One region of the Geomicrobium sp. JSM 1781026 genome, then DNA from elsewhere that is predicted to be linked to it. Evidence: a T-box and tRNA genes for the amino acid it is inferred to sense, from the RefSeq annotation. Region 1 holds a T-box; the other holds one or more tRNA genes.

Evidence for each region. A T-box is a leader RNA that pairs with one kind of tRNA and senses whether it is charged. The one in region 1 lies ahead of tyrS (tyrosine--tRNA ligase), so its partner is inferred to be a tRNA-Tyr.
Region 2: it encodes a tRNA-Tyr, which carries the amino acid that the T-box ahead of tyrS (tyrosine--tRNA ligase) is inferred to sense. The anticodon was not compared.

What each region holds. Positions count from the first base shown of each region.
Region 1 covers NZ_JBHFQF010000004.1:119,571-134,834, reverse strand. The annotation lists gene ACE1TF_RS08315 (small-conductance mechanosensitive channel) at 808-1,473, opposite strand; gene ACE1TF_RS08310 (DUF5058 family protein) at 1,488-2,195, opposite strand; gene sipW (signal peptidase I SipW) at 2,878-3,483, shown strand; gene ACE1TF_RS08300 (CalY family protein) at 3,504-4,097, shown strand; gene ACE1TF_RS08295 (FIMAH domain-containing protein) at 4,181-6,382, shown strand; gene ACE1TF_RS08290 (Xaa-Pro dipeptidyl-peptidase) at 6,405-8,522, shown strand; gene ACE1TF_RS08285 (transglycosylase domain-containing protein) at 8,870-11,710, opposite strand; T-box leader at 11,912-12,106, shown strand; gene tyrS (tyrosine--tRNA ligase) at 12,155-13,396, shown strand; gene ACE1TF_RS08275 (carboxymuconolactone decarboxylase family protein) at 13,488-14,129, shown strand; gene ACE1TF_RS08270 (serine hydrolase domain-containing protein) at 14,238-15,230, shown strand.
Region 2 covers NZ_JBHFQF010000008.1:145,380-160,643, reverse strand. The annotation lists gene ACE1TF_RS15305 (enoyl-CoA hydratase/isomerase family protein) at 1-399, opposite strand, end outside; gene ACE1TF_RS15300 (phosphorylase family protein) at 451-1,188, opposite strand; gene ACE1TF_RS15295 (GNAT family N-acetyltransferase) at 1,295-1,822, shown strand; tRNA gene ACE1TF_RS15290 (tRNA-Glu) at 3,193-3,267, shown strand; tRNA gene ACE1TF_RS15285 (tRNA-Tyr) at 3,340-3,424, shown strand; tRNA gene ACE1TF_RS15280 (tRNA-Gly) at 3,433-3,507, shown strand; tRNA gene ACE1TF_RS15275 (tRNA-Gly) at 3,555-3,628, shown strand; gene sigW (RNA polymerase sigma factor SigW) at 3,885-4,448, shown strand; gene ACE1TF_RS15265 (anti-sigma factor family protein) at 4,466-5,089, shown strand; gene cdaA (diadenylate cyclase CdaA) at 5,486-6,307, shown strand; gene ACE1TF_RS15255 (CdaR family protein) at 6,300-7,538, shown strand; gene glmM (phosphoglucosamine mutase) at 7,583-8,929, shown strand; gene glmS (glutamine--fructose-6-phosphate transaminase (isomerizing)) at 9,296-11,098, shown strand; gene ACE1TF_RS15240 (hypothetical protein) at 11,230-11,529, opposite strand; gene ACE1TF_RS15235 (hypothetical protein) at 11,992-12,267, shown strand; gene ACE1TF_RS15230 (hypothetical protein) at 12,404-12,562, opposite strand; gene ACE1TF_RS15225 (tetratricopeptide repeat protein) at 12,565-13,659, opposite strand; gene ACE1TF_RS15220 (hypothetical protein) at 13,927-14,238, opposite strand; gene ACE1TF_RS15215 (immunoglobulin domain-containing protein) at 14,454-14,924, shown strand; gene ACE1TF_RS15210 (RNA polymerase sigma factor) at 15,038-15,264, shown strand, end outside.

The DNA.
Region 1 (15,264 bases):
GCATGAAGAGAATCCATCGTAATTTCATACGAATGGACCGTTATGACTAAAGTGGAATCACTATAAGGGCGTTTATACCGGGTGGTGCAGGGCGTGGTTCGCATTGTGCGCGCAAGTCTTCATTTTCTGCGATCAAGTTTGCTTTCTTTGGCGATTTTAGCACTTATTTCGTAAAACTTGCGCGCAGTTTGTTCCACCTGGAGCGAAGATTGGACTAAACCTAACATTTTGGAACCGTTCGGCCCCAGTGGGGCCGAACCGAAATCGGTCTCGATTCGGCGCGATTTGCGCAGACAGAATTTTCAGTTTTAAAAACGGTGTTCGGGGCAGGGCGTACGACTCAATGAACATCGCTTTGGAACTAGATTGCCGTGCATTTTATTTAAAGTGCTGAATTTGATTCCATTAAAAGATTTTTGGATGTAGATGCCGATCGATTGGAATTAGAAATAGGCAAAACGGTCACCAATGAGTGAATCTGATTCCAATCGGTGGCGCTTTGGAACTAGGTTGCCTGTTCCGCGCACAAAACCGTTCATCTCAGAAGAAATCTTACCATAGAAGCTCCTATATTTAGATTTCTCTCAGGGTGTTGCTAATCCTGCCAAAGAAACTGAAAATCTCACCATAGAGCAAACAATGGTAAGGTTTTAGTTAAATCGGCTTACTAAATGAAAAAATCCTACCATAGCCATTACGAATCTGCCTACGTAAAAGCGCTAAGATACTAAAAAGCGTAGCACTTTCGTTCACACCAACGATCCCGACCAGACCTATTTCGACAAGTCAATTTCCAAAATCTCATTATCAGATTTGTAATGATGAATCGTTTGCTCGTTTGTCTTTCCTTTTCTCTAGGTAGATGACAAAGAAAACGGTGACGAGTACTGAGATGAGAATATTCAACAAATCGAAGATCGGTAAGTAATAGACGATCACACCAATAATCAGTGCGAGTAAACCATACAACGGTCGTTTATAGGCAAATTGACCAAGAACGGCTCCGAAGATTGCAGGCAGAACACAAAGGAACGCAGTCTCAACAGCAGGTGGCAAAATGGAAATAAGAAAAGAGCCAGTAATAACCGTCGTTGCGATGATGAACATGTTTACAAGGCAAGCAACGGCGATGCCGATTGTACCTGCAATTTCCGCCTTATCAGACCCGGTCTCAGCGTTCACTGCACTTTGTGCAGCTGTGGAGCAAGGTAAGCACAAATTCGCGATATTGCCTTGCATAAATGCAAGGTACGTCCCAGATACTCCGAGTGTTGGATAATAGGTAATCGGCTCTAATGCCCACATAATTCCAATGAAACTTGCATAACCAATAATTCCAGCGATGATAACGTCCCATCCAGGGTGTGCGCCGACGACGAATGATAGATAGAAAGGTGCCAGAAATGTCGCGATAATCATACTAAGCAGTGTCACACGCCCCCAAAAATGTGATCGGCTATGAAAAACTTTCATCGTATACCCCTCCGTTATAATAGTGTCGTCACATAACCAACGGTCATTCCGATGATAAGCGAAAAACCAAGTGCCCATTCTTTCAACCACAGTTTCCCAACTCGATCGGCAACGATCATGATGATGACCATAGCTCCAGCTGCTGAGAGTGCTGTTAGCGCATGGTTCATGCTCTGGACCATTTCCTCTGTTGTCAAGAAGCCGAATACACCGAGCAACGCTCCTAAAGAAACGAGAGACATCATTTTTGTACTTGTCTTCGAAACTTTCTCCTGAATTTTCCCTAAGGATTTCGTAAATAGCAATGTAAATAAGAGCCAACCGGTTCCACCGAGACACATCGTCCAGACGACAGAGGTTAACGCTTCATATGAAAAATTTTCGCCGCCTAATTGTACTCCATACGTACTTGCGCCAATTCCAGCGGCAGCTGTTTCAGTCGCTTCCGAACCAATAATTCCGATTCTCATCAGTGTAAGTGGAGACCCAATTAATGTAATGATTGCAATGACAACAATTGCGATGCCAAGTGATGGACCTACACCGCTAATCAGTCCAGTCTTCGCTGCGCTTCGCATATCTTTGGATTGCAACCCGACGGCTTTACCGGCTTGAACGGATATGAGTAAAAACATGATTGCTTGAAAAATAACGAGAGCGACGACGATAAATGCAATGAGCCAAAGTACAGTGCTGTTCGCTAACTCCATCGTTTCTTGCATGCACCGATCCCATTCCTTTCTTTAGAAATGATTGATTTTTAATTATCTGAATATAATGCTGTATCATACACTTTCATAGAGGAAGAGTAAATAAAAGGAAAGGTAGATCATTATTTTGTTCGTAATTATCAAGATCTAAGACTATAAGCCATATTTACTTTTTTGTAGCAATCGATTCGTCAAGACGATCAAAATGAATAGAAGTCGAATGGGTTAGCGGGGTTAAGCGAATGCTCTTGATATGTGTATTTGAATAAAAGTATAGATGATCTATTTTTACACCTTAAACAATCAAACAATAGAACCTATTTTAAGGACAGGTTATCAATCATCAATAGGGAATTTTGTTCAGTTTTTTAATAATCATACGAGAGATTTTCGTTTTAGAATAAATACCTAATTTTTAAAATTTTATTATTAGTGTTACGATCTGTTTACCAAAAGATAAAAAAAGTAATAATTAGTAAAGTAATCAATGATAATGTGGTGATTCAAGTGATGTTCATGCGTAAGAGTAATTCTGTTGTAAAGGGATGTATTTTTTTAAGTTTATTTATTTACATATTATTTTTTATTTTCTATCTTTTATTTTCTCCTACTTTTGCAACATTTGAAGACCGAATTGAAGTAGAGATTGAGTTCTCAATTCAAGGTGAAGAAGTGAAATAAATGGATAGGTGGGATGCTTGTGTTGGCACGTATTGGAAAGTGGACGAGCAGTTTGATTACAGGAATGATGTTTGTATTGTTACTCGCTACACTATTTACGGTCATTACTTCACATGCGTCAGAAGGCGAACCGTCGCTATTCGGATATGAGATTAAGACCGTTTTGTCTGGATCGATGGAGCCGGGCATCCAAACCGGTTCGATTATCGCCATTGAGCAACAAGAAATAACGACGAACTTTAACAGAGGAGATGTCGTGACGTTTTTTGGGCCTGAGGGGGTACTTGTCACCCACCGTGTTCACGAAGTCATTGATAACGGTCAAAGCTATATTACAAAAGGGGATAACAACAATGCTCCAGATACGTCCCCAGTGATGGCGGAAGATATTGTCGGAAAATATACTGGGTTTACGGTTCCATTTATCGGTTCTGTCATTATGTTTGCCACATCTGAGTTAGGAGCCGTGCTGTTGTTGATTGTTCCAGGTGTGCTATGTGTCATTTACTCAATAATCATTATTTTTAAGGCGTTAGATCAAGTTGATCAGATGGCTAAAGGTAATGCTGATGTAACCCCTTCGGTGTCTACGTCTGAACATGAGACGTTACATAAATAAATCTCTAGGAGGAAGCAATCATGACGGTAAAAAAACAGCTTGGGATGGGAGTTGCAACTGCAGCTCTTGGGTTGACGCTAATCGGTGGTGGAACGTATGCATTTTTTAGCGACAGTGTCACAACGAACAACACGTTTGCAGCGGGTACGTTAGATTTAACTGCAGAGCCTACGGAAGTGATTAATGTGGATAACATTAAGCCTGGAGATTCTATGATTCGAGACTTTGAGTTAGGCAATGATGGGTCATTAGACATTGGACTCGTCACGTTAGAGACGGATTATCGCGTGATTGATGCACAAGGAAACAACACAGATGATTTTGGAAACTTTATTGAGGTGGAATTTTTATACAATGTGGACAATCTCGATGAAGTGATCTACCAAACGACACTTAGCGAGCTACAAGACATGTCACCGGAAGCCATTAGTGAAAACATCTTCTATCCTGAATTAGGAGATCAAGGACTACCTGTTGGTGAAACGCATGACCTCGTTGTCCAATTTAATTTCTTATCAGATGTAGAAGAAGATTTAAATCAGTTCCAAGGAGATTCATTACAACTCGAATGGACATTTGTGGCAACACAAACGACGGGCGACGATAACCGTTAATTTAACTTCACTTATCATTCATTTGGCCCTCGTGATTAATCAATGTCACAGGGCTTTATTCAAACAGTAAAGGAGGGGCAATATTGAAGAAAATAATCGTTTCTGCAGCACTAGTGGTAAGTTTACACGTTCCGAATTTTGTGCAGGCCAGTGAAGGTTTGAGTGAATTTCCAAATCCAACAGACGAAGAGTCCTGGCAGTTACCAAGAGACATGACGTGGGATGATTATAAACCAGTCCCTGGCATTGACTGGCATAACCCTGAGGTGGAAGCAGATCGAGAAATACGTGGCGCTTTAATTTTAGTTGATTTTCCAGATCAAGAGTTTATTTTGACAAACGAGCAAGGGAGTGACCCAGCTGGAAATCCTATTGGCGCAAGCGAGATTTCCGAAGAAGAGCTTGGGCAATGGTGGGTCGACTTTTTGAACACACCCCAAGACTTAAATAATGGACGTACCGTAGATGAGTTTTGGCGTGAAAACTCGTATGGGAAATGGAGTGTTGAACTCGATGCGTTCGGAGTCTATACAATGGATCATAAAGAGTTTCAATACGGATTGAATGAATTTGGTCAGCAGCAACATTTACCTGAAGGATATGGACCCCAGCGTCTCGTTCCTGATGCACAAGCAGCTGCTCGTGAGGATCTTGAGGCATCAGGTGAGGATTATGACTTTGAGTTCATCATTCATGCAGGTTATGATGAATCCGCACTTTGGCAAGAGTTTGGTGAGATGATGTTTGAAACAGCACAAGATGTGAGCGATGAATTTGGCTCACCGTTCGAGGATCATCCAAACTATACGACGACGCGTTATGTAGATTGGACGTCTTGGTTTGCAGCGAGAAGCATCTGGTCACATGCGTACCGGGGAGGGTCTGTACAAGCGGAAAATAGTGGTCAGTCGGTGTTTGCTCATGAGTTTGGCCATATCGAAGGGTTGGGAGATAACTATAACAACCCGTATGCAAACCCAGTGTCTAGGTCTTATTCAGGACCGTGGGAATTAATGAGCCGAGGCGCATTTAATGGACCAGGTGGTCCGCACACACGTTGGATGATCCCAGCAGTTGAAGGGTCTAGTTCGCCGTCTCACCACATGTTACGGAATAAAATTAAGCAAGATTTCGTGACGGAAGGTGAAGAGTATTTGCAAATTGATCGCGATGACCTCAAGGACGGTCCAGTCTTTGAAAACATTTTGACAAGAGCCGTTCCAACGGGTGAGAAATTTGGGCGGGATGACTATATCGGCATCAACATTACGATGGACGAAGACAAAACGCCTAGAAATTATTTGGAAGATGACTGGCGTGCCGATATGCAACAAGGGGAAGATTGGTACGATAATTACACGTTAGAAGTCGTTGACCAAGTCGGTTTTGATTCATTTCAAATGGACTCCGGTGTGTTGGTAGCAAAAACGAAGGATGAAGAGCGAGCACCATTTATTTGGGTCGTTGATGCACATCCGGAAGATATTCAAGAGGTCGATTTTGTTCGACCGAACGGCACCATTCAAATGTTGTCCAAAGGGGATTATCAGCAGTTAGCGGATGCATTATTCAAAGCAGGCACCGGCGAAGGTGTTGTAAGTGAATATGTGGATGAACATAATCGCCTCCATTTTTATGTATTGGACAAGCATTATGATGATGTTGGTGCTTTATCTTATCGTACGGCCGTTCGTCATCTTGATTATGGCGGGGATTACACGAGAGAAATGAATGCGACTCATCAAACCATTGACCATGCTTCACCTGGGAACATTGAAACCCACACATTTACGGTTACAAATGATGGAGAAGCGACAGACCTTTACCGGTTGAATGTCGATGTCGATGAAGAAGTTGAATATACGTTCGACCATCACGTCATTGAAGTGGATGCTGGTGAAACTGTGGAAGTACCCCTTTACGTTCGGGTTCCAGAGGAGATTGATGCTGCCATTGAATATACGTTAACCATTGCTTCAGAAACAGATGCAGACGTCGTCGAATCAATCCAACAAGATATTGGTGTATCAGCCAGTACAATTTTAGCATTGGTTGATGAGTTAGAAGAATCCGCTTTTCATTCCGAACAAGCTTACCGGATCGCGAGAACTCATATGACCGCAGTTACTCACTTTGAGAATCGCTCGAACAGCACGAAAGTTGTGGAGCATACGAGAGGCTTTCAAGCGTTGATCGCGCACCAAATGAATCAAGGAAATCTTGAAGAAACGGCTTTCGAGCGACTTGATCGGTTATCAGAAACGTTAATTACTAGATGGGAATAGATAAAGATTGGAGACATGATCTATGAAACTACGAAAAGCAACGCTTGCTGCTCTTGTAACTCTCCCAGCTCTATATCATCTTCACGAGACAGCAATCGCAGAAACGGCGGTATCTGATCATGTAATTGACGAGGGTGTATCCCAGCCGGTCTTCTCTTATGAAGATGCGATCAGAGAAACCATTTATGTGGAAACGGATTTAGACACAGATGGTGATGGTAAAAACGACCGAATCGCTGCCGATATTATCCGTCCCGCTGAAAGTGAAGAAGGATTAGAAGTACCTGTCATCATGGTCGCTAGTCCATACAACGAAAACATGGGTCGCGGTGAGGAGTCGCAGTTAAAAGAGTATATTGATGGCAAGCCGGTTTCATTTCCGTTATTTTATGACAACTATTTTGTTCCGCGTGGCTACGCCGTTGTACACGTTGATATGATTGGGACAAGCCTTTCGGACGGTTGTCCAACGACAGGAGGGTATGAAGAAACTGAAAGTGTAACGGCCGTCATTGATTGGTTGAATGATAATGCGGATGGTTATGACATTCATGATGAAACCGCAGTTGCAGATTGGAGCACTGGCAAAGTAGGGATGTATGGGAAGTCATACGATGGTACACTTGCAAATGCAGCAGCAGCAACAAATGTCGAAGGGCTTGAAACCATTATTCCTGTTACGGCAATCAGTAGCTGGTACGACTACTATCGTGCAAATGGCAGCATCTACTATTTGAATGGACCGAACGGTTTGGCCAATCGCGTGGTGAACTCAGAACGTAGGGGAGCTTGTCAGTTTGTATTCAATGGCATGAGGGATTTAATGGACGACGAATTTGGTGATTATAATGAATTTTGGGAAGAAAGAAATTACGTACCAGATGCGGATAACGTTACAGCGAGTGTTTTTCTCATCCATGGTCTGAATGATCTGAATGTAAAAACGAATCATTTCGGACAATGGTGGGAACAATTAGAGGAACATGATGTCGATCGGAAAATATGGTTGGCGCAAACGGCTCATGCTGAACCTTTCGATTATCGGCGAGATGAGTGGGTAAGCACCGTCCATAGATGGTTTGACCATGAGCTTTTAGGTATTGATAATGGCATAATGGACGAGCCGATGGCTGATGTAGAGCATGCAGCCAATGAATGGACGACGTATGACTCGTGGCCAGAAAGTAGTACAGAAGATGTAAAGCTAACGATTGGACAAGGTGATGAGCACGGTCATTTGACCGATGTGCCGGTTCCATCAGGAGAAGAGCTTAGTTTTCGCAACCTTCCACTAACGGAGAGGCAACTTGCCGAAGATCCTTTAGCCGATCATGACCATCGTCTTGCATTTTTATCACCTGAGCTTGAAGAGGAAGTTCGAATAAGTGGAACTCCAGAAATTGAACTGACAGCTTCGGTAAATGGAGAAAGAGTAAACCTTTCTGCACTTATCGTTGATTATGGAACCGATGAACGGCTGGATCATCGGAGTGGTTCTAGCGGTATGCAAATGATTGATGAGCAAACATGTTGGGGCGAAAGTTCTGAACATGACAGCGCTTGTTACTATGAACATGATTTGCTTACTCACGTGCAAGATTATGAAATTGTGTCCAGAGGATGGATGGATGCAAGAAATTATGAATCGGTTTGGGAAAGTCAATCGCTCGTTCCAGGTGAAACGTATTCGTTTAGTTGGAACACGATGACTCATGATTACGTGTTTAAGCCAGGACACCGGATTGGTGTTATTATTTCAGGCAGTAACCGCACACATACACGCGCTGAACATAGCGATGTTGAGGTAACAGTAGATTTGAGTGAAAGCCTCATTTCATTGCCAGTTGTTGGCGGTAGTGACTCCATTGATTTTGGTTTAAGTGTAGAGAGTCTCATTGAACAAGTAGAGCAATTCAACCTTGAAGGCGCATTTTCTAATGAACGATCTGTACGCCAATTGCTTACACATCTGACCGCAGTCAAACATTTTGAAAAGCGAGAAGACCGCGAGCGAGCAGTGCAGCACCTCGGTTCATTCCACCATCTACTACAAGGGCAACTCAACAATGGGGTCATTAATGAACAAACGTATGACGATTTAATCGCTCATACCAACGCTTTGCAATACAAATGGGAATAACAGATGGTCGCCGGCCTTACGCCGGCGGCTTTTCGTGTGAGAAAGTGTAAGAATTACATATGAGGAATGTTCATTGAGCGAGAGTATACCGTGATGAGGAGTTGTTGTACTGTCGTCGGAGCAGGTTAAAACTAAAATATCGGAGAGTGAGTATATGTTAGAGCTTAGACCAAAAAAATACACATTGGTACAATTTCTCGTTTCTATGGGAGGATCTTCAACAATATACACGTCGTAAAACAAAAAATCTCACCATAGATCGTTCTATGGTGAGATTTTCGTCCCGCCCCTGCCACGCCCCGCGGGCGTGGCGGGATAAGCTGACCCCGAGGGTAGACTTGCCTCGTTTAAGAATCGTCTTCACCTTCTGGTGGGTCGTTTTCTTCTGGCGGTGGGGTTTCATTATCCTCACCGTCTTCTTGCTCATCAGGCTGTTCGTTATCCTGGTCAGAACTCCCGTTGTTTTCACCTTCGCCAGTTGGGTCACTTTCTTCTGGCTCTTGACCTTCAGTAGGGTCTTCTTCTGGCTCTTCAGGTGTTGGAGCGCTTTCGGTCGGGTTCGACGGGTTCGATTCTCGGCCCATCGTGTCAACTGCGGCTACGTAGTAGCCTTGGGCAGGGTTAATGCCAGAAAAGCTCGTCGACGTATTTCCTTTCACTGAACCAACGAGACTGCCTGCTGCTGTATATACACGGTAACCGACGATGTCGCCATCAGAATGTTGCGCCCAGCTGATTGTTCCGCCACTTGATGACACTCCAGAAACTGCAGCTGGAGTATGGTCAAGTGCAGGGGCGTTTCGGTCAGGTACTAAATTCCCGGACAAACTGTCTGGCAAATAATCTTGGATATTCACACCGTCGAAGAACGTTGAGTTTACGGAAAAACCGGTGTCCGTAAATTCGGCAGGTGTTTGTTCATACGCAAGATAACTTTGACCACTAATCGTTACGTAGCGTGCGCCTTCTAGTGAGTCATCGGTTTGAGATGGCAAGTAGTTGCTATTAAACAAATCGGTATTCACAAGTCCAGCGTCGTAACAACTTTGGGAAGGAAGTAATCCGCTCACGCCACAAATTGACTGTCGTACAATTCCTTCGGGTTGCTCGAACCGTGAATCTGTCAAGACGACGTCACTGTTTGTTTCCACAGTGCGATTCATAAGCGTTGCCCAAAGCTGTTGTTGACGTTGACTGTATTCGCCTTGGAGCGGTTGGTTATCTCCGTAGCCGATCCATAAGCCGAAGCTCACTTTCGGGTTCATGCCGACGAACCAATAGTCACGCGCACCTTGCGACGTCCCGGTTTTTCCGGCCCAATCCCCACCGAAGTTTAACAGGCTAGGAATGCGTGATGCGGTTCCGTTTGAGAGGACATCTCGCATCATATCAATGGAAAGGTACGCCGTTTGCGGGGAGAACACGTCAACTTGATTGTGTTCATGCTCATAGATCACTTCACCCGTATGCGTCTCAATCCGCTCAATCATATACGATTCATTCCGCGTACCACCGGTCGCAAGCGTCGATAATGCGTTCGTATTTTCTTCAACCGTTGCATCAAAAGAACCGAGTGCGAACGACTCCGCAGCATAGTCAAGGTGCGGGGTGTAGCCAAGTTTTATCATATCATCGTACAAATCTTCTTCTGGCACTTGCCAAAATGTCCGTACCGATGGGGTGTTTCGTGAGTTCGTAATCGTATCTCGCACGGAAGGGATACCGGCGTAAGAACTACCAAAGTTACTTACGGGGTCTTGATCTCCCCCACGGTAATTCGTTGGCACATCGGGAACGACGATGCCCGGTTGCACAACCCCGCGCTCCATCGCAGATCCGAACGGCATGAGCGGCTTAATCGTTGAGCCTACGGATCGGCCTTCACCTGTCGTAGCGTGGTTCCATGATTCTTTTTCAAAGTCACGTCCACCGATAAAGCTTAAAATCGCTCCTGTTTCATTATCTTGTAACAAACCGCCCACCTGTTCAGGTTGTCCGTCATTCGTATTCGGACCGAACAAGTCACTGTTGGCGATCGTGTCTTCCATCGTGTCATAAATGTCTTTATGAATGGTAGTATGAATGCGGTATCCGCCAAGACGAAGTTCTGTACTTGCGCGCTCGGTGTATTGTTGGACGGTTTGTGCACGGTCTTCGTCTTCCATGTCGCTCAAGTCAACCCCGTCTTTGTCCAATAAATAATCTCTAAGAATGGGGACGGCTCTGCGTTCTGTTTCGTTCGTAACGTACGGATAACTTTCAAAGCTATTTTCTGGTGCATAATCCGTAATGTCTTCCATTAGGTCGTACTCTCGAGCTGCTTCGTACTCTTCCTCGGTAATCGTTCCAGAGTCTAACATCCGGTAAAGGACGATATTCTTTCGTTGCATTCCAGCAGTCAAGTCCTCTTTCAAATCCCCATCGGACGTGAAGGGAGTGTATGAAAAAGGATTTTGTGGAATGCCGGCAATATACGCAGCTTGAGGTAACGAAAGTTCCGATGCCTCGACATCAAAAATTCCATTTGCTGCAGCCTGAATGCCTGCAATTTGCGTACCGGCCGCATTTCTGCCGAATGGTACGATGTTTAAGTATGCTTCAAGAATTTCATCTTTGTCCATATAATTCTCTAAACGCATCGCAATTAAGATCTCTCTTGCCTTGCGGTCAAAAGAAACTTCGTTAGATAGCATTTGGTTTTTCACAATTTGTTGGGTGAGCGTACTTCCTCCCGTTTGCATGCCTGTGTCGACAAACTCTTGAAACACTGCGCGCATAACAGCTTTTGGAACGATGCCGTTATGTTCAAAGAAATATTCGTCTTCTGTCGCAATTAACGCGTCTTTCACGTGCGTAGACACTTCGTCCAAGCTTACTTCTCTTCGCTCAAGAATTGAAGGAAGTTCGCCTAAATATACGTCATCGGCGAAGTAAACGACACTTGTTTCTTCATAATTGTAGATGTCTGCACGAATTTCTTCTTGTGTATATTCCGGCTCATCTTCTACTAAAGAAACGAAGTAGCCAGCACCGGCTGCGCCGACAAATGTCGTTCCGAGCAAGATCGTCACGCTTAAAAGAATGAGAATGTTCCAAGCGACAAGGCTTGTAATATTTAACCCTTGTACATAGCGATTGTTTTGTATGAAATCAGCCCAGCGGTTAAACCTCTGTAATATATTTTTCATCGTTCACCCCCTAAGAAGATCACGCATATTATAGCATACTTTGTTATAGACTAAAGAACCGCTATCCAGGTTATTCGTGATGAATATGTACAATTCCTCTTCTGACCTTTCGTTCTTACGTGTAGGTTGCCTTATCGATCGGGTTTACATACAGTTGACAGTGAACAATTGGCATGGTATAAAAAGATCATTGTCAATATAGGTAACGCGATGATGGCAACGAAGTAATTTCTTGTGTACAGGTTCAGAGAGTCGACGGTCGCTGCAAGTCGATCCGGCGCAAGAGATGAATTACATTGCTTGAGCTTTCTAGGAAACGTATACTCTGCGTTAAAGAGCCGAGTGGAGAGCGGAAGTTCTCAACAAGGGTGGTACCGCGATACGTTCGTCCCTTTTTAGGGAGGGGCTTTTTTTTATGGACAAAAATAATAGGAGGACGAAGATATGACAAGCGAATGGACATTAACAACAGAACAAAAGGAAGAAGCGAATCGCCAAGTCGAGGCGCTTATGAGAGGTGTTGTGGAGATTGTGCCTGAAGAGGCGTTCCGAGGGAAAATTGAGAAATCAATTGCAACAGGTAAACCGCTCAACATTAAGCTAGGCATGGACCCTTCGGCCCCGGACGTGCACATTGGCCACACCGTCGTTCTTCATAAGCTTCGCCAATTCCAAGAATTTGGACATCACGTACAAATGCTTATCGGCGACTTTACAGGTAGAATTGGTGACCCAAGTGGTAAATCAGAAACGAGAAAAGTATTAACGAGTGAACAAGTAGCTGAAAACGCCAAAACGTACGTCGAGCAGTACGGCAAAGTGTTGGATATGGACAAAGCAACGCTCTACTACAATTCGGAATGGTTAAGCCAGCTAAACTTTGAAGATGTCATCAACTTAGCTGGGAATTTAACAGTGGCAAGAATGCTTGAACGTGAAGATTTCAATAACCGGTACAAGAACAACCAACCAATTTCCATACATGAGTTCTTCTATCCATTAATGCAAGGCTATGATTCGGTGGCGATGGATACCGATATTGAGGTTGGGGGTACTGACCAAACGTTTAACCTTATGATGGGACGCCAGCTTCAAGATGCGTACGGGAAAGATAAGCAAGTTGCCCTAACGCTTCCGCTCATTGAAGGGTTGGACGGTGTGCGTAAAATGTCGAAGTCATTAAACAACTACATTGGAATCGATGAAGAACCGAATGAGATTTTTGGTAAATCAATGAGCATTCCTGATGAGCTGATGGTGAAGTATTACAAACTGGCAACCGATATTCCGATGGAAGAGGTTGAAGCTTTGGAGAAAGGACTTGGTGAGGGTAGCATTCACCCAAGAGATGCCAAACAACGACTTGGCCGCCGTTTTGTTGAAATGTACCACGGGGAAGCTGCAGCTGCCGAAGCTGAAAAGTACTTCCAGACGGTGTTTACGAAACGTGCACTTCCTGAGGATTTGCCGGTCGTTGAGTGGAAAGGTGAGCCGATCGTGTCCATTATTGATTTGCTCGTTGAGCTGGAATTACAACCGTCGAAAGGTGAAGCACGGCGCATGATTAAAAATGGCGGTGTGAAAATTGATGAGCAAAAAGTCGAAGACATTCATGCAGAGATTACAATTGCAGACGATATGATCGTGCAAGTCGGCAAACGGAAGTTTGCTCAACTTAAGAAATGACCAAAAAAGATGGGGAGCATCCCCATCTTTTTTCTTGCTAAACGAACGTCTCTATGGAAGAATAAAGCGAAATAGGTGAGGAGGAGCGGTGATGTATAACAAAGCGTATTCAAGCCGATTGGAAGAATTCAAATCGTTAGCTCCAGAAGCCTTTGCTGCCTTCATCGCATTCGACAACGAAGCGCTCGCGCCAGGAAAGTTGCAGCCAAAGTTGAAGGAATTGATTGCTGTAGCGGTTGCGCATACGACCGGGTGTCCGTATTGCATTGAGTTACATGTCAATCAAGCGAAGAAACAAGGGGCAAAGAAAGAAGAAGTGGCAGAAGCCATCATGGTGGCGACCGCTTTAAAAGCGGGATCAGCGATCGCGCATAGTGTCAATGCATGGAATGCTTATGATGGAAACGGCGCAGATGAATTGTACAAATCTTCTTACTTCAATCGCTTAGAGGAATTGAAAACGTATAATGAAGAAGTTTTTCAGAAATTTCTTTCGTTTGATCAAGCAGCTCTTCAAACAGGTACATTAACGGTGAAAGAAAAAGAACTCATCGCTATTGCCGTCGCACACACGACAGGTTGTCCATATTGCATTGAGCTGCACACAGCAGCCGTAAAAGTTGCAGGAGCAAGCCGCGAAGAAGTTGCCGAGTCTGTACTTGTTGCAACAGCTCTAAAAGCTGAGTCTGCCCTTGCCCACGGAGTGAACGCACTAAATGCCTACGATCAGTAAACGAGGAGGTGACAATCGAATGAGTTTAATGTGAATCATTTTGCTTCATCTACTCTAACTTGATTTGAGTGTCGAGAAACGAATCACTTAATCTTAAGGAGGAGAATGATGAAACAGAATAAGCAAATCGAGCGATTACTGAACGTTCAACGAGATGTGAATTTTTCTGGAGTGATATTCATAAAGGAATACGACGGTGTGTTCGAGCAAGCGTTCGGTTATGCCAACCAGGCCGAACAGATAAGAAACAATCCAAGTACGCGGTTTGGCATCGCATCTGGAGCAAAGGTATTCACGAGCGCAGCCATTTGCAGACTCGTTGAAGAAGGTAAACTTTCATTTAATACGCGTTTACAGCAATGTGTAGACATCTCATTCCCACACTTTCATGAGGACATTACGATACATCATTTGCTTACGCATACGTCAGGCATTCCCGATTATTTTGATGAAGAAATGATGGATGATTTTTCTGCATTGTGGGATGAAAAGCCGATGTACAGCATGAGGGAAGGCAAGGATTTTTTGCCAATGTTTCAACACGAACCGATGAAGTTCCATCCTGGTGAACGGTTTCATTATAATAACGCAGGTTATATTGTGCTAGGTCAAATCGTTGAGGCGGTATCGGGACGACCGTTTGACCGATTTGTTGAAGAAGAAATCTTTCAAAAGGTGGGCATGGACAAGTCAGGTTATTTTCAACTTGATCAGTTGCCTGAACAGACTGCGCACGGGTATATCGAAAGCAATCAAACGAATCAATATTGCATTCCGATAAAAGGTGGGGCAGATGGGGGTGTGTTTGTCACCGTAACTGACGTGGAAATGTTTTGGCGGAGTGTCGATAAAGCTGAACTTTTCTCAGAAAAGATGACGGAACAATTTTTACGTCCGAGAGTTCACGTAAATGATACTGTCTTCTATAGTTATTCAGGATATACAATTGAAAGAGAAGACAGTTCAAGAAAACATCTACTCGTCGGGTACGACCCGGGTGTTTGCTTTCGGGCTTCGTTTGAACCCTCCTGTAGTCGTGTTGTTGTCGTGTGCTCAAATCAAAGTGAGGGCGCAGATGAAATGATCGAAGCGATTGGATAATAAAAACCCCCTCTTTATAAAGAGGGGGTTTAGT
Region 2 (15,264 bases), on a different contig from region 1:
CCACTTCGTATTGTGCGTGACGATGCGGTGACTTGCTCCTTGAGACAAGCCGACGCCACCACCCATTACGACACCGTGCAAGAGAGCAACGATCGGTTTTTTGTAGTTGGCAATATCAGCATCCAGCGCGTACTCATCGAGGAAAAACTGACGGGCTCGCTCAAAATCTTCGTCGCTCTTATTCGCGTTTGCGAGTGTCTTAATGTCACCGCCTGCGCAAAAACCTTTTTCGCTGTTTCCTTTTAGAAGAATTACTTTGACGTGGTCATCGTTCTTCCAATGTTCAAGCTGCTCTTGAATCGTTTGGACCATTTCATGATTAAGGGAACCGATTGCTTTCGGTCGATCCAATTCCAAAGTAGCCAACCCTCGATCATTTACGTGAACGTTAACGCTCATTCTTTTCACTTCCTTTTCCGTAGTATGCATCATGGTATATCAATGCAAGGTCTATGCCCGAGTAAGCGTTGCCAAATGTTTAGCGATGCGACGAACATTCTCTTCGGCTTGCTCTTCTAACTTGGCTCGTTCTTCTGTCGCATTGTAAAACGTATGTTGACTTGGCAAGTGGTCTGACATGCTTAACACAGCAATCGCTTCCCGCCCGTATTGAGCAGCAATGGCAAGCGTTGCAGCCGCCTCCATTTCAACACCGGTATGACCAACAGCAGCCCAGCGTTCAATCATCGGTGCCGTTTCATAAATGTAGCTACCTGTCGTGACAATTGAGCCTAGTCGGTAAGCAATGTTATTTTCTTCACAAAACGCTTGGGCAGCTTCCAACAGTGCTGGGCTCGTCTTCGCAGGCCCGTACTTATCCGACACGCCGTCGTCTTTTTCCGCAGATGTTACGAGCAAGACTTCTCCATAGGTTAAGTCAGCCTGTAGTCCTCCGAAGTAGCCGGTTTGAATGAATCGTTCACAGCCACAAATGGCGAGAGGGTGCACAACCGTGGCTGCCATCGGACTGCCATACACATTTGCATAGGCGATATTTTTGTTCTTCATATTACCAAATCTTAAGTTCCACGCTGGTGCACGAGATTGATCGAGCGTACCTTCCCAATAAAGCAAATTCGTCTCATGAAGAAACTCTCCATGAATAATTGTCGAAGTTGGAATGTCCGACTCTTGTAAATTCAACGAGCGAAGCCAATCTTCCTTTTTAAACTCTCCGTATAATGCCATGATGACCCCCGATTGTAGAAAATTATAAAGATGATGTACACTTACTATATTATCAGAAAATTAGTGGAAATGAGGGTCCAAACCGCAAATGATAAAAGGAAACCACGTGGAGTTACGAGCACCAAAAAGAGAAGAGTTAGAGACGATGATTGAGTGGAGGAACGATCCGCTACTTGCCAAGCTTGCGGCAGGAACGAATGCCCACCTTTGGTCAGGTCTGACGATTGAGCAAATGGAAAGCTGGTATGGTACTCATTACCAACAAGCCAATTCACTAGAAAAAGGAAGAATCTATTCAATCTATCATGAAGATCGGTTTATCGGGTATTGTGATTACCGCGAGTACCACCCATTAACGAACAGTTGCACGGTTGGTATGGTTATTGGTGACCGTGATTATTGGGACCGAGGATTTGGTAGCGAAGCGATGCAACTGCTTGTAGAGTATTTGCATAAAACCATTGCGGTTCGTCGCTTCCAACTAGACACGTGGGCAGGCAACATTAGGGCGATCAAATGTTATGAGAAGTGCGGGTTTCAGATTGAAGGTACGCTTCGTGACAATGAATGGGTGGACGGACAGTATGAAGACACGGTTTTGATGGGTTTACTCATGGACGAACACAAGAGCTGATCGAGGAAATAATAGCCCAGTATTTGAACATAGAATTGCCGCTTGCGCGAGGTTAGAAGCGTAAATCTTACCGCACTTCGTGCAATGGTAAGATTTTTATTGATTTGAGAAATAAATAATTGAAACTCTGCTTATTAATATTTTAATTAAATAATGTTACGCAGCTGCTATGTTCGCTTCAGCATCGAACCGAGCGAGCCACGCGAATAGGAACTTCCGACATCCAGGTATTAGAAATTTGATTTTAAGTTTTCACCTGCTCTCTACCGATGTTGAGGTAGTGTGTGCTCAGCAACAGTTCTAACTGCATAACATTTGGTTATTTTTAGGAGATTGGCGATCTAGATCACACCCCAAAACGATCTATATGGAATGAACTTAGCATTTTCTTGATTTGCACTGTTGGGTGGAGGGGGTAGCGCGGTGCTGGGTGCCATTTTGCGCGCAGATTCTGGCTGAAGTACTAACGACACGTCGGCCCCGCAGGGGCCGAAACGAAACCGCACTCGATTCGGCGCGGCTCGCGCCGACGTCTTGTGGGTACTTCGAGGCGGGGATGTACTTATGACCCGGTAATCTGTTACCGAGTTCGCTCATTCTGTTCCCTAGTTTATGAGAATAGACGGCTTCCCCCGCGATTTTCCTCAACTTGAGAACAGTTCGGTTGCAACTCGAGCACAGTTTCCATTTTCCAATTTTACCATTGGTTCTTAATGAAGTTCTTTCGTTCAACTTATATAGGTCGATTTAGAACACCGCAGTCAAGCTGATGCTCGCTAGTCTATGAACGTTCGTTTCTAAGGACGTCAACGCTGTTTATTCATATAAACCTCTGGAGTTCGCAACTATCGGCCCCACCGGCGCCGAAGATACACCGACCGGACGCTGGAGTGACTCATGAAGATATCTCACTAGTCTTTATGGCAGAAAAGAGTCGCAGAATTTTTATGCCGAGAGAATGGTAAGGAGGTTTGATGAGTTACAATTTCAAGCACTAGTGAATTTCTTGAGTGCAGTTTATATAGAAATCGCACTACAGAATAATGATATGCTCACGCCAAATGGAACCCTTCACATAATTCGGCTCAGCTAGCTCATGCTAGCTATTGTATTTTTCGATGACAAACGGGGGTGTCTCTGTCGTCCTTGTATAAATATCTACCTCAAACACCAAGCACTGTACGCGCGGTAAATCGAAAGTTCAATCTCTATCTAGTCACAAAAAAACTTGTCTCCTCAAGCATTTAGCTGCGAAATCAATGATTTATTTTGCTCCTAAACAAATGTATAAATTTTTTTTGAGAAAAACTATTGCATTTTCGTTGTGGAGATCATATAATATATTTTGTCAGCAAGAGACGTAAGCGTCCGGCCCGTTGGTCAAGGGGTTAAGACACCGCCCTTTCACGGCGGTAACGCGGGTTCGAATCCCGCACGGGTCACCAATAATTATCTATAGCAATATAAAGGCTCCAGCAAACGATTTTGCTGGTTTTATCATTTACTTATACTCTTATGGAGGGGTAGCGAAGTGGCTAAACGCGGCGGACTGTAAATCCGCTCCCTCAGGGTTCGGCGGTTCGAATCCGTCCCCCTCCACCATTTCACATGCGGGAGTAGTTCAGTGGTAGAACACCACCTTGCCAAGGTGGGGGTCGCGGGTTCGAATCCCGTCTCCCGCTCCATTGCTTAACGAATCGTTTTGTGATAACATAGTAAATGTTCCCAATTTGCGGGTGTAGTTTAGTGGTAAAACCTCAGCCTTCCAAGCTGATGATGTGGGTTCGATTCCCATCACCCGCTCCATACATATGAACTCAAGAGAGTAGAACAACCTTGTTCCGCTCTCTTTTTTATGTTTTACTAACCGAAAAGGTCTCTCCCTTTTTAAAAAATTATTAAGATGATACCCACCCTTTGATCCCGTGGTACACTAAGAAGGTTGCGAACTATTTTGTGAATAGTGAAGACCTCTTTACTATTTATACAATCAAAAAAATAAATGAAACCTATACATAGACAGGGACGTAATCATACAGAACGGACGTAAGGCGGGATAGGGATGGACGATTGGTTAAAGCAATGCATAAAGGAAGTGAAGGCCGGAGACCCAGAGGCTTTTGCTCAAATTGTTGAAGCGTATAAAGATAAAGTATATCAAATAGCCTATCGCATGGTCGGCAACGCCCAAGAAGCACAGGATGTTGCACAGGAAGCCTTTATCCGTGCCTACACGAACATCGACCGGTACGATACCAATCGGAAGTTTTCGACGTGGCTGTTTCGAATTGCTACCAATTTAAGTATCGACAAGCTCCGAAAGAAAAAGCCGGACTACTCGCTAGATGCTGAGGTGAGCGGGACGGAAGGATTGGATGGGTACTCGCAATTGGCGGCAACAGACGCCCTTCCAGATGAGCAAGTCGTGACCCTTGAATGGCAAGCGTCGATTCAAGAAGAAATCAATGCACTTCCTCCTAAATATCGCGCTGCGATTATTCTTAAGTATATGGAAGACCTCTCCTTGCAGGAAATGAGTGAAATTCTTGATCTTCCTGTAGGTACGATAAAAACCCACGTTCATCGTGGACGAGAGGCACTAAGGAAGCGATTGAAAAAATGGTAGTAAGGGGGAAAGGCAACATGAGCTGCAGCAGTGAGCGTATTCAGCGATATTTCGATGGTGACTTAACCCGGGATGAGCGAATGCAACTGTATGAGCATTTGCGTGAATGCGGAGATTGCAAATCCCATTATGATGAAGTGAAGAAATCAATTGCGCTCGTACAGAGCGCTTCACATATTACCGCGCCTTGTAGGTTTACAGAAAGCGTGATGGATGCATTGCCGAAACGAAAGAAACGCTCTGTTGCTTGGAAGCGCTGGTCAAGAAACCACCCGATGCTCGTGGCGGCTTCTGTATTCCTTGTGCTCATGTCCTCGATGGTATGGGTAAACTGGTCCGGCATGAGTGGAGATGACGTCATGGTCCGAGGAGCGACTGGCGACGTGCATGTGAATTATGAAACGAACACCGTCATTATTCCTGAAGGCGAAACCGTTGCAGGAGACTTAACGGTTACGAATGGGAATGTTGACGTACAAGGTGAAGTAGATGGTGATCTCACCGTCATTAATGGTGAACAATATATGGCATCTGCTGGCAATGTTGCGGGCAATGTCGAAGAGATTAATGAAATTCTTTCGTGGATTTGGTACGAGACGAAATCGCTTTTCTCAGGCTTGACGACTGGGGACGATTCGTAAGCATGGAGTGATGCGTTCGTGCATCACTCCCCATTGAGCGGGAAGAATGTACAAAAATGCATCCGGGTACGAATTGTGCCGGGTCGCTTTTTTGTGTTTCCTTCTAAATCCTCCAAAAAACGAAATGCGTTAATTTCTCACGATTCTTCCGCTAAAATTCCGTAGTTTTAGGCGGTTTTTATTGGAAAATCGTGTAACGAGGGATTACGATTGTCGTAGGAATAAGTGTAGTGGAACTCGTTTCTACAATCAGGAGGGATAGGAGAAACTTGCCAGAGATATACTGAAGATGGGGCGGCGCATTGGAAATGATAACATCGGGTTTCAGCTATGTTATAATGGTTGCGTGCTAACCTCTCGAGGTTTCTCGTTTATATCCTAATGGGAGGAAGATCAATGTTTGGTGAGGATTTCGAACTTTTAACGTGGATACGCAGAATTGTTGATATTTTGCTCGTTACGTTTGTTGTCTATAAATTAATTTCGATTGTACGTGGTACAAGAGCGGTACAATTACTAAAAGGAATTACGGTTATTCTAGCTGCCGGTTTTCTGAGTAACTTCTTCGGTTTACATACGATGTCATTTATTATGAACTTGGTGATTACGTATGGAGTCCTCGCCATTATTATTATCTTCCAACCTGAAATGCGAAGAGCATTGGAGCAACTAGGAAGAGGGCGTTTATTCGGACGAGGCCCAACACCAGAAGAGCAGAATTCCGTTAACACGATTGAAGCATTAATGAAGTCATTGAAATACATGGCGAAGCGTAGAATTGGCGCCTTGATTTCCATTGAAAATGAAACGGGAATGAACGACTATATTGAAACGGGTGTGCCAGTGAAAGCTCAAATTTCTACAGAGCTCGTCACCAATATCTTCATGCCTAACGCCCCGCTTCATGACGGTGCGGTGATTATTAAGAACAACATATTGGAAGCAGCGGCTTGTTATTTGCCTCTTTCTGAGAACCCGTTTATTTCAAAAGAACTTGGCACAAGACACCGGGCTGCGATTGGTGTGAGTGAAGTAACCGATGCAATTACAATAACGGTTTCTGAAGAAACAGGAGCAATTTCTGTAACGAAAAACGGAGAATTGCACCGGGATTTGGACGATGATACGATAAGGAAAATGTTGGAAAATCAACTTCTAAAAAATACGAAGTCATCGAATGCATCATTCTGGCAATGGGGAGGGCGAAAAGATGGATAGGCTCTTCAATAATCACTGGTTTTTAAAGTTTGTTTCTTTGCTTATTGCAACGATGCTCTTTCTATTCGTCAACCTTGAAGATGTTGGAAATCCAGGTACGACGCCAGTTATGAGTACCGAGCAGATCTCCCTCAGCGAAGCAGAGCTCCAAGTGTATTACGACAATGAGCAGTATGCGATTGCGGAGATTGATGATGACATTGACGTAAGGGTGTCAGGAACACAAAGTGCGCTGACGCTATTCCAAGTAACCAACCCTTCCTATGAGATTTATGTTGATTTGGAAGGGTATGCAGAAGGGGTTCACACAGTAGATGTAGAGACGGCGAACTTCCCGAGTGGGTTGACGGTCAGCGTCGAACCGAATACGGTGCGAGTCGTACTTGAAGAACGGCAGTCGGTCACGCTTCCGGTGGAAGTGGAATTAATGAATGAAGATCAAATAGCAGAAGGACATACTGTTGGTGAGCCAGAAGTTACGCCAGGAGAAGTTGAAGTCAATGCAGGCGCCTCTGTTCTGGACAACATTAGTTCACTGCAAGCGTTCATTGATGTTGCGGGTGCCGAAGAGACGATTACGCAAACGGTTGATGTCATTGTGTATGGTCCATATGGTGAACAGTTGGATACGAATGTGGCACCAGAGACAGTAGAAGTTGAAGTTCCGATCATACGTCCTTCCGCTGAAGTGGCGCTTGACTATGACATCGAGGGAGACTTGCCGGAAGGACTCGAACTCATTGACATGAGCATCGATACAGAAACGGCGACGATTTATGGCCCAATCGACCAAATCGAAGATATTGAATCCATCTTTTTAGGAACGCTTGATTTGTCGGGTGTGACCGAAAGTGAAGTCCGGGAAGTCGAAGTGCCCGTTCCAGATGGTGTAGAGCACGTTCGGCCGGAAGTGGTCACACTTGAAATTGAAGTGACAGATGCTGAAGATGTGATGAGTATAGAAATGCCACTTGACTTCGATAACCTGCCTGCGGGATTCGATGCGGCAATACCCGCAGGAGAAGCTGAAACATATACAGTCAACGTACATGGGGATGAAGAGGAATTACAGGAGTTTAGTGAAGAGAACTTACGCCTGTATATCGATTTTGAGGATGAACAATTGGAAACTGGGGAAACGCGTAAACCTATTCAAATCGAGGGTCCAAATGACTTTGATTACTCGGTAGAGATCGATGATGTGCCTGTTGAGATAACAGAAAGCGATTAGTTGAATAGTTTATAACAGGGTAAGCATGAAGGAGAGATATTGAAATGGGTAAGTATTTTGGCACAGATGGTGTAAGAGGTGTAGCAAACACAGAGTTAACCCCGGAGTTAGCGTTCCGCTTAGGGCGTGCCGGTGGGTATGTGTTGGCCAAAGATGACAAGCAGCCGAAAGTGCTAATTGGGAGAGACACGAGAATTTCTGGAACAATGCTTGAAGGCGCATTAGTCTCAGGGCTGCTCTCGATTGGTGCAGAAGTTATGAAGCTTGGTGTCATCACTACACCGGGTGTTGCCTTTCTTACGAAAGCTGTGAATGCGGAGGCAGGGATTATGATTTCCGCATCACACAACCCAGTAGAAGACAACGGCATTAAATTCTTCGGCAGTGATGGATTTAAGTTGTCACGAGAGCAAGAGGAAGAAATCGAAGCCCTTGTTGATCAAGAAGACACGCTCCCACGTCCGACAGGCACCGGTCTAGGAAGTGTAAGTAGCTACTACGAAGGTGTCCAGAAGTACGTTCAATATTTAAAACAAACGAGTGATGAAGAGTTTACAGGCATCCACATTGCCCTCGATTGCGCACACGGTGCAGCTGCTTCTGTCGCACCGAGGATGTTTGCAGACTTAGACGCAGACATTTCCACCATCGGTAATAGTCCAGATGGAACGAACATTAATGACGGCGTGGGTTCTACCCACCCTGAAAAGCTCGTACAACTCGTGCGTGAGAAAGAAGCCGACATTGGGCTTGCCTTTGATGGAGATGCGGATCGCCTCATTGCTGTTGATGAAAATGGACAGCTCGTAGATGGCGATAAGATCCTTTATATTTGCGGGAAGTACTTGAAAGAAGAAGCGATGCTTGCCCACAATACCATTGTAACGACGGTCATGAGTAACCTTGGGTTATACAAAGCGTTAGACCAAGCAGGTATTCAGTCAACGCAAACAGCCGTTGGTGATAAATATGTGATGGAAAGAATGCGTGAAGGTGGATACAGCCTTGGTGGTGAGCAATCTGGGCACATTATTTTCCTCGATCACACAACAACGGGCGATGGCATGTTAACCGCTGTGCAACTTGTGAATATCATGAAAGTGAAAGGCAAGAAACTTTCTGAGCTCGCTGCAGAAGTTCAAACCTTTCCACAGAGATTAGAGAACATTCGTGTCGTTGATAAACACGCAGTTCAAGACAACGATGCTGTGAAAGAAATCATTGCAGCTGTCGAGACGCAAATGAATGGGAATGGCAGAGTTCTCGTTCGTCCGTCTGGGACTGAACCACTCGTTCGTGTGATGGTCGAAGCAGAAAGTGACGCACTATGCGTACAATATGTAAACGAGATTTCAGCAGTCATTCAAGAGCAGCTCGGAAATCAGTCATAACACTAACTGTGGGGCTGATTTCTACTCAGCCCTTTTTTGATTGACGCTCGTCTCAAACGTGTAGTACGATTGCCATGTTATTCAAACATAGAAAGGAGCATCGGGGTCATACAAAAAAGATTCATAAGCGCCCGGACTGTTTTGGACGAAGATAAAACAGTTGACGAGGAGGAGGTTTATCGAACATCGGCGGATACCTCCCGGTTGTATGTCACGACCGCAAGCGTGTACTGAAAACGAAGAGGCGACTTTTCGTACAAAGAACACACATTGGCACATGTGAATTTAAATAAACGGAGCGGGGACGTGTGACAACTGTCCCCAGTGAACAGCATTGTCCTCGTCCCCATAATGGAGGAATCATTTATGTGTGGAATCGTAGGCTATGTAGGATCACAAGCGGTGAAAGATATTTTATTAAAAGGGTTGGAAAAGCTTGAGTATCGCGGATATGACTCTGCAGGGCTCGCAATCGTAGACGAGCACGTAGAAGTTGTGAAAGAAAAGGGACGCATCGCGACCCTTCGTGAAAAAGCAGACATTCAAGACCCGAAAGGCACAATTGGTGTCGGTCATACACGTTGGGCGACGCACGGTGTACCCAACATTACGAATGCGCACCCTCACCAAAGTACAACGGAGCGCTATACACTCGTACACAATGGTGTGATTGAGAACTTTGAAGAGCTCAAAGCTGAGTATCTTCAAGGTGTGAATCTTGTCAGTGACACAGACACAGAAGTCATTGTACAGATTATCGAAACGTTTGCGGCAACAGGCTTACGTACAGAAGAAGCGTTCCGAAAAACGCTTGCTTTGTTGGAAGGATCTTACGCTATTGCCCTTCTTGATGAAGAGGACCATGACACGATTTATGTCGGTAAGAACAAGAGCCCGTTGCTCGTTGGTCTTAGCGACGAAGCCAACGTTGTCGCCTCTGACTCAATGGCGATGCTTCATGTGACGAAAACGTTTGTTGAACTGATCGATGAAGAAATGGTCATCTTAAATCGTGATGGAGTCCAAATCAAAAAGCTGGACGGTACGCCGGTTGAGCGCGAATCATTCGAAGCAGAATTGGATGAGAGCGACACGGAGAAAGGGACGTATGCACACTTCATGCTCAAAGAGATCGATGAGCAGCCATTCGTCATCCGAAACATCATCCAGCAGTACCAAGATGAAGACAATGAGATTAAACTGTCCAAAGATATTCGTTCAGCTGTAACTGAAGCGGACCGTATTTATATTATTGCTGCGGGCACGAGTTATCACGCTGGCCTTGTCGGTAAAGAATTGCTTGAGAATGTTGCGGGTATTCCCGTTGAAGTGCATATCGCAAGCGAATTTCTATACAACCAGCCACTCTTGTCAAAACAACCGCTGTTCATCTTCATTTCTCAAAGTGGAGAAACGGCAGACAGCCGCGGCGTGCTCGTAAACGTCAAACGAGCGGGACATCCGTCAGTAACGATCACCAATGTTCCTGGCTCAACACTTGACCGTGAAGCTGATCACGCCTTGTACACGTATGCCGGTCCAGAAATTGCCGTCGCTTCAACGAAAGCATACACGGCGCAAATGGCGGTATTATCGATCTTGGCGATGGATGCTGCCCAAGCAGCGGGGATTGACAGTGACTTTGATGCGATCCATGAATTGAGCATCGTTGCCAATGCCATGGAGACACTCACCGATTCCAAAGACGACATGGAGCAGATCGCCCGCGACTTCTTGCTAGAGACGCGCAATGCTTTCTTTATCGGAAGAGGGTTTGACTATCACGTCGTTCAAGAAGGCGCACTAAAGCTTAAAGAAATCTCATATATCCAAGCCGAAGGCTTTGCCGGTGGCGAATTAAAGCACGGCACGATCGCGCTCATCGAAGAAGGAACACCGGTCATCGCACTGGCTACTCAAGAGAGCGTCAACCTGAACATTCGCGGCAACCTCCAAGAAGTCGTTGCCCGCGGCGCCAACCCGTGCGTCGTCAGCATGGAAGGCACGCACCGCCCAGATGACCAAGTCGTTGTACCGAACGTGCACAACTACTTGACACCGCTCGTATCCGTCATCCCGCTCCAACTCATTTCTTACTACGCAGCCCTTCACCGCGGCTGTGACGTAGATAAACCACGTAACCTCGCTAAGAGCGTTACCGTAGAATAAAGTAGTGAGCCGTCCGCTTTGCGGGCGGTTTTTTTCATTAATAATTATAGATCACGCAAGTCAGTCCCCGTCATTCGGGCTTTCCGCATTTCGGTTTGTGAGCTGAGCGGCTTGGGGGTAGGGTGCAATCATCAATTCCCAGTGAACTCAATTCTCTCAACGCCAAATTGCTGCGGCGGTAAAGAATCATTTCTGCCGACAAACTCGTCATAGTAAACGGTAATATCATCACCTACTTCAATTTCTTCATGCATCTCAGGTGGAACGGAGAAGATAATGGTATTTTCGTCTTCATTCCCTTCATTTTCTTGTTCAACATAAACCCACTTAAAATTATTGTTTGCGGACGTTATTTCCGTTACATTACCAGAGAAAATGGATAAGTCATCGTCGTTACACGCGACTAAAAAAATTATTAGGATTAATGGCAACAGTTTACGTATTGGAAACCTCCCTTTTCAGTGCGGGTTAGTTGGTGACCCAATCAAGATACTTAAAGAACTCGAGGTGTTAAAAAGGCCAGCTTAAATTGGTAAGAAGACATACTGTTTGTTAGAAACCAATACCCATTCACATCCATCGATAAAACAACGGATTAACTTCAATGGTATTAAGCATTTAACTCGCTTTGCAGAGCGTAACGAGAAAGTTTGCAAAGAGGGAGGGCTTTAAAAAATCATGAATAACTTAATGGGATCTATATTTAGCATAGTTCAATTTTGTGAAGGGGATGATTGACTATTTTGAATCTTTTCTGGGAGTAAAACCGTAGTTAGAGAGAAGCTTAGCACACGGAATGATGCAAAAAGACTTCAAAAACGAGCATCTTCAATTGCGCAAAGGGGGGCAGTTTTATGAGTGCCATCGCATATATACTAGGAGTATTTTTGATAATGATAGGATTTTTAATTGGTGTAAAGAAGAAGTTACACTTGCTCTCATTCATTTGGGTTGGCTTTTCAGAAGATCTAGTCACGAGCTCTAGAGACCGAGTAGCAAAAACAATTGGACCCATGCTCATCGTTGTTGGCGTTGTTCTATTGCTAGGACCACTGTTGGAAGGGTTGATAGGAGAAACGTGGACGGCGATCGTGAGTGTTGTTATTATTGTAGGATCACTCATAGCTACTGGGGTCATGGTTTTCAAAATGGAGAGTGGCGATAACTGAGGTTTCTATTTGCATTAGCTAGTCCTTGTCGTGAATGTAACGGGCCATCCGAAAAAAGAAGATGAATACATTTAAAGATATTGTTGCAAAAAAAGAGGAAACAATCTTAGAACAGATGCTTCCTCTTTCCTGGTTTTTAATCTTCGCCATCAGCTTTATCATCCGGAGTTGCATCGTTTACCGATATAGAGTTCGTGCTTACCCCGTCTTCTAACGACCCGTCCATCGATGAGAATCCCGACAACATACTTATCGCAAGCACTAATACGAATAATGATGAACTAATTTTTTTCATGATTAGCTACCCCCTATATGGTTTAATTTTCTTGCAAATTCCATGGATTGTCGTAAATATACTAGCGCTTTGCTCGTCTGATTAAATTGTGACTCAAGTATTTCAGAGACAGACTCACAAGCTTCATGAGCTTCAAAATACAATTCACGTTCAACCATCATATCTATTCCTTGATCAATCGTTTCGTAGCACACCCCCATTTTATGGAATAATCCTTCAAGAATGATAAGTTTTGCTTGTTGTTCGACAAGATGAAATCGATTAAGGGAGCTTTTTAGTGCGGATAACTTAGTAAGACCAAGCTCGATCTCTCCTAATCGTATATGAATGACAGCTAAATTAAAATTCGATTTTATTTGGAGAGTCGTGTTATTACTCATATCATCAAGAGAGGATATTATGACTTGCTTCGCATGGTGGTAATGCTTATAACGCATTAGGTGTAGTCCATATGTGCGCTTTACGATCCCTGTTGTGTTGGTGATCCCCTTTGAGGTTTCCATTGCCTTTAAAAACATCCGCTCTGCATCTTCTATCTGACTTAACTCTGAATAGATTGCTGCAATGTAGTTTTGACAGTTTGCAAGTTTATAACGTAATGGCGGTTCTAATTCATAGATGAAAGCTGCCGACTCGAAGTAACTAAAGGCAGCAATGTTTTGATGAAGTCGATAATAGATTTGCCCGAACCGATAGTAGAAGTTGGCCTGTTCAATGGAGTCAAGATCAATAAGTGCTGTTTCTGCCTCACGGTAGCAGTCCAAAGCGGTCATATAATTATTATTGTTAAAATGTATGATTCCTTGGTTTGAGAAGAACAGGTACTTGTGAAAATCATTAAAAAACATTTCTCCGACAGCATCAACCAAGTATTCTTTTTGCCGGATAGGATGATTTCGCAAAGTACCGATCACTAATTGGTGGCGAAATTCAACAAGGCTGTAGATCGACTCAAAGGCTTCTGGTAATGGTTCGTTCTGTAATTTAGAACGAATGCTAGAGCGGTATTGTTCCGCTTGATCAATGTCTAACAATCCGACAAACTTAAACCACATTTTCATTTTATCTAGCAACGCAATTTGTGAGTTTTGATTCATGGCTTCACCTACATATAAGACGTAAAGGTCTAGTGCTTTTCTAGTGTATATGATAAGCGATTTACATTTATATTCCTACAATAATTGCAATTTCTAACGATTTTTCTCTCTGTATAGCTAAAATTAGACAAATATTGACAAGGTATATATTTGAAGTTGAATGAGGAACTAGAATTTCTATCGGGAGGGAATAAAATTTTCGCTTTGTAAAGACAAAGAGCCCTAGCAAAAATTGGCTAGGGATCGATTAGGCCAAACTATTCTCATTTAATCAGTAACTTCACGATAAATCACTTCCTCTGCTTCTTCCAGTGCGGTTACTTTGACAGGCTCTTCAGTTACCGTGTCGTACCCAAATGAATTTACCTGTACACTGTCCGCATTTGTTGATTCTGAAAAACGATTCTGATGGGTTTGGATCTCTTCTGATGTCGCTTCTTCAATCGGTACGACTTCCACTTCAGTAGCCTCAACTTCATTGGAAATTTCAGCGGGGTCGGTGGCTTTATCATCTGTTGAGATTCCAAGTAGGAGTGCACTACTGATGATCGTTGTTGGGTAAAGAAGCCATTTTGACATAATCTAATCCTCCTAGATATTTTTTAAAAGCCCTCAAATGTTTAGACGCAGGCTTAGATCATTTGTTGTGTTTATTTTTAAAAAAATATTTTCTAAAAATTCATATTTGAAAAATAAATAAGAATATGGTAGATTTTAGTTAGAGTCCTACTTAAATATTGGGAAGGAGGTATTAACTGGTAGGGCTTGAAAATAAAATAAGGGAGGTTGTCATATTGACATTCGTAAAGAGGTGTATAATTACAGGGTCATTTGCTCTAGCGCTATTGTTTGTTTTAAACATGGGGTTCTCGAATAATGTTAATGCAATGTACGACAGTGAAAATCCAAGTAGTGTTAAACTAACTCAAGAGGAATTAGAAGAATTAGTTATATTGGATGACGATCAAATATTACCAGATGATGTATTAAATATTAGCCAGAATATCCAATCAGGCCAACGCGTTGTTTTTTCTACCGTTGCTAGTAAAATAGAGGGAAGCACAATAAATTGGAATTTGACATGGACTGGAGTTAACGATGCTAGAATTGGTGCGGTTGGTAGTGACGGCACTTTTTACTATCTCACTGATTCTGGGGGGTCGAGTACAAGAACAATGAATATAACACAAACACAGGACTACCAATTTGCTATACAGAACTTAGATAATGTTAATGTAGTTTTTAGTGGATGGAGAGATATGTAAGCAGCATAAATGTCGACCAAGTCAATTACTATTGACTTGGTTTTTGATTTTTGAAACAAAATGCAATAATAAATGCAATTAAGCGTCTAAACCAAAGAGGGAGGGTAGCTACGATGTATGAGGATGATATTCTTGTAGAGCAAGCTTTGGGCGGGGATGATGGGGCAGTTGAGCAACTATATTTTAAGTATGTGGACTCGGTTTTTCGCTATGCTTATGTTCATCTCGGAGATTACCACGATGCAGAAGAGTTAACGCAAACGGTTTTTTGGAAATCAATGCAGGGTTTACATAAATTTAAGAGGCAATCTTCTTTTAAAACGTGGTTATTCTCAATCGC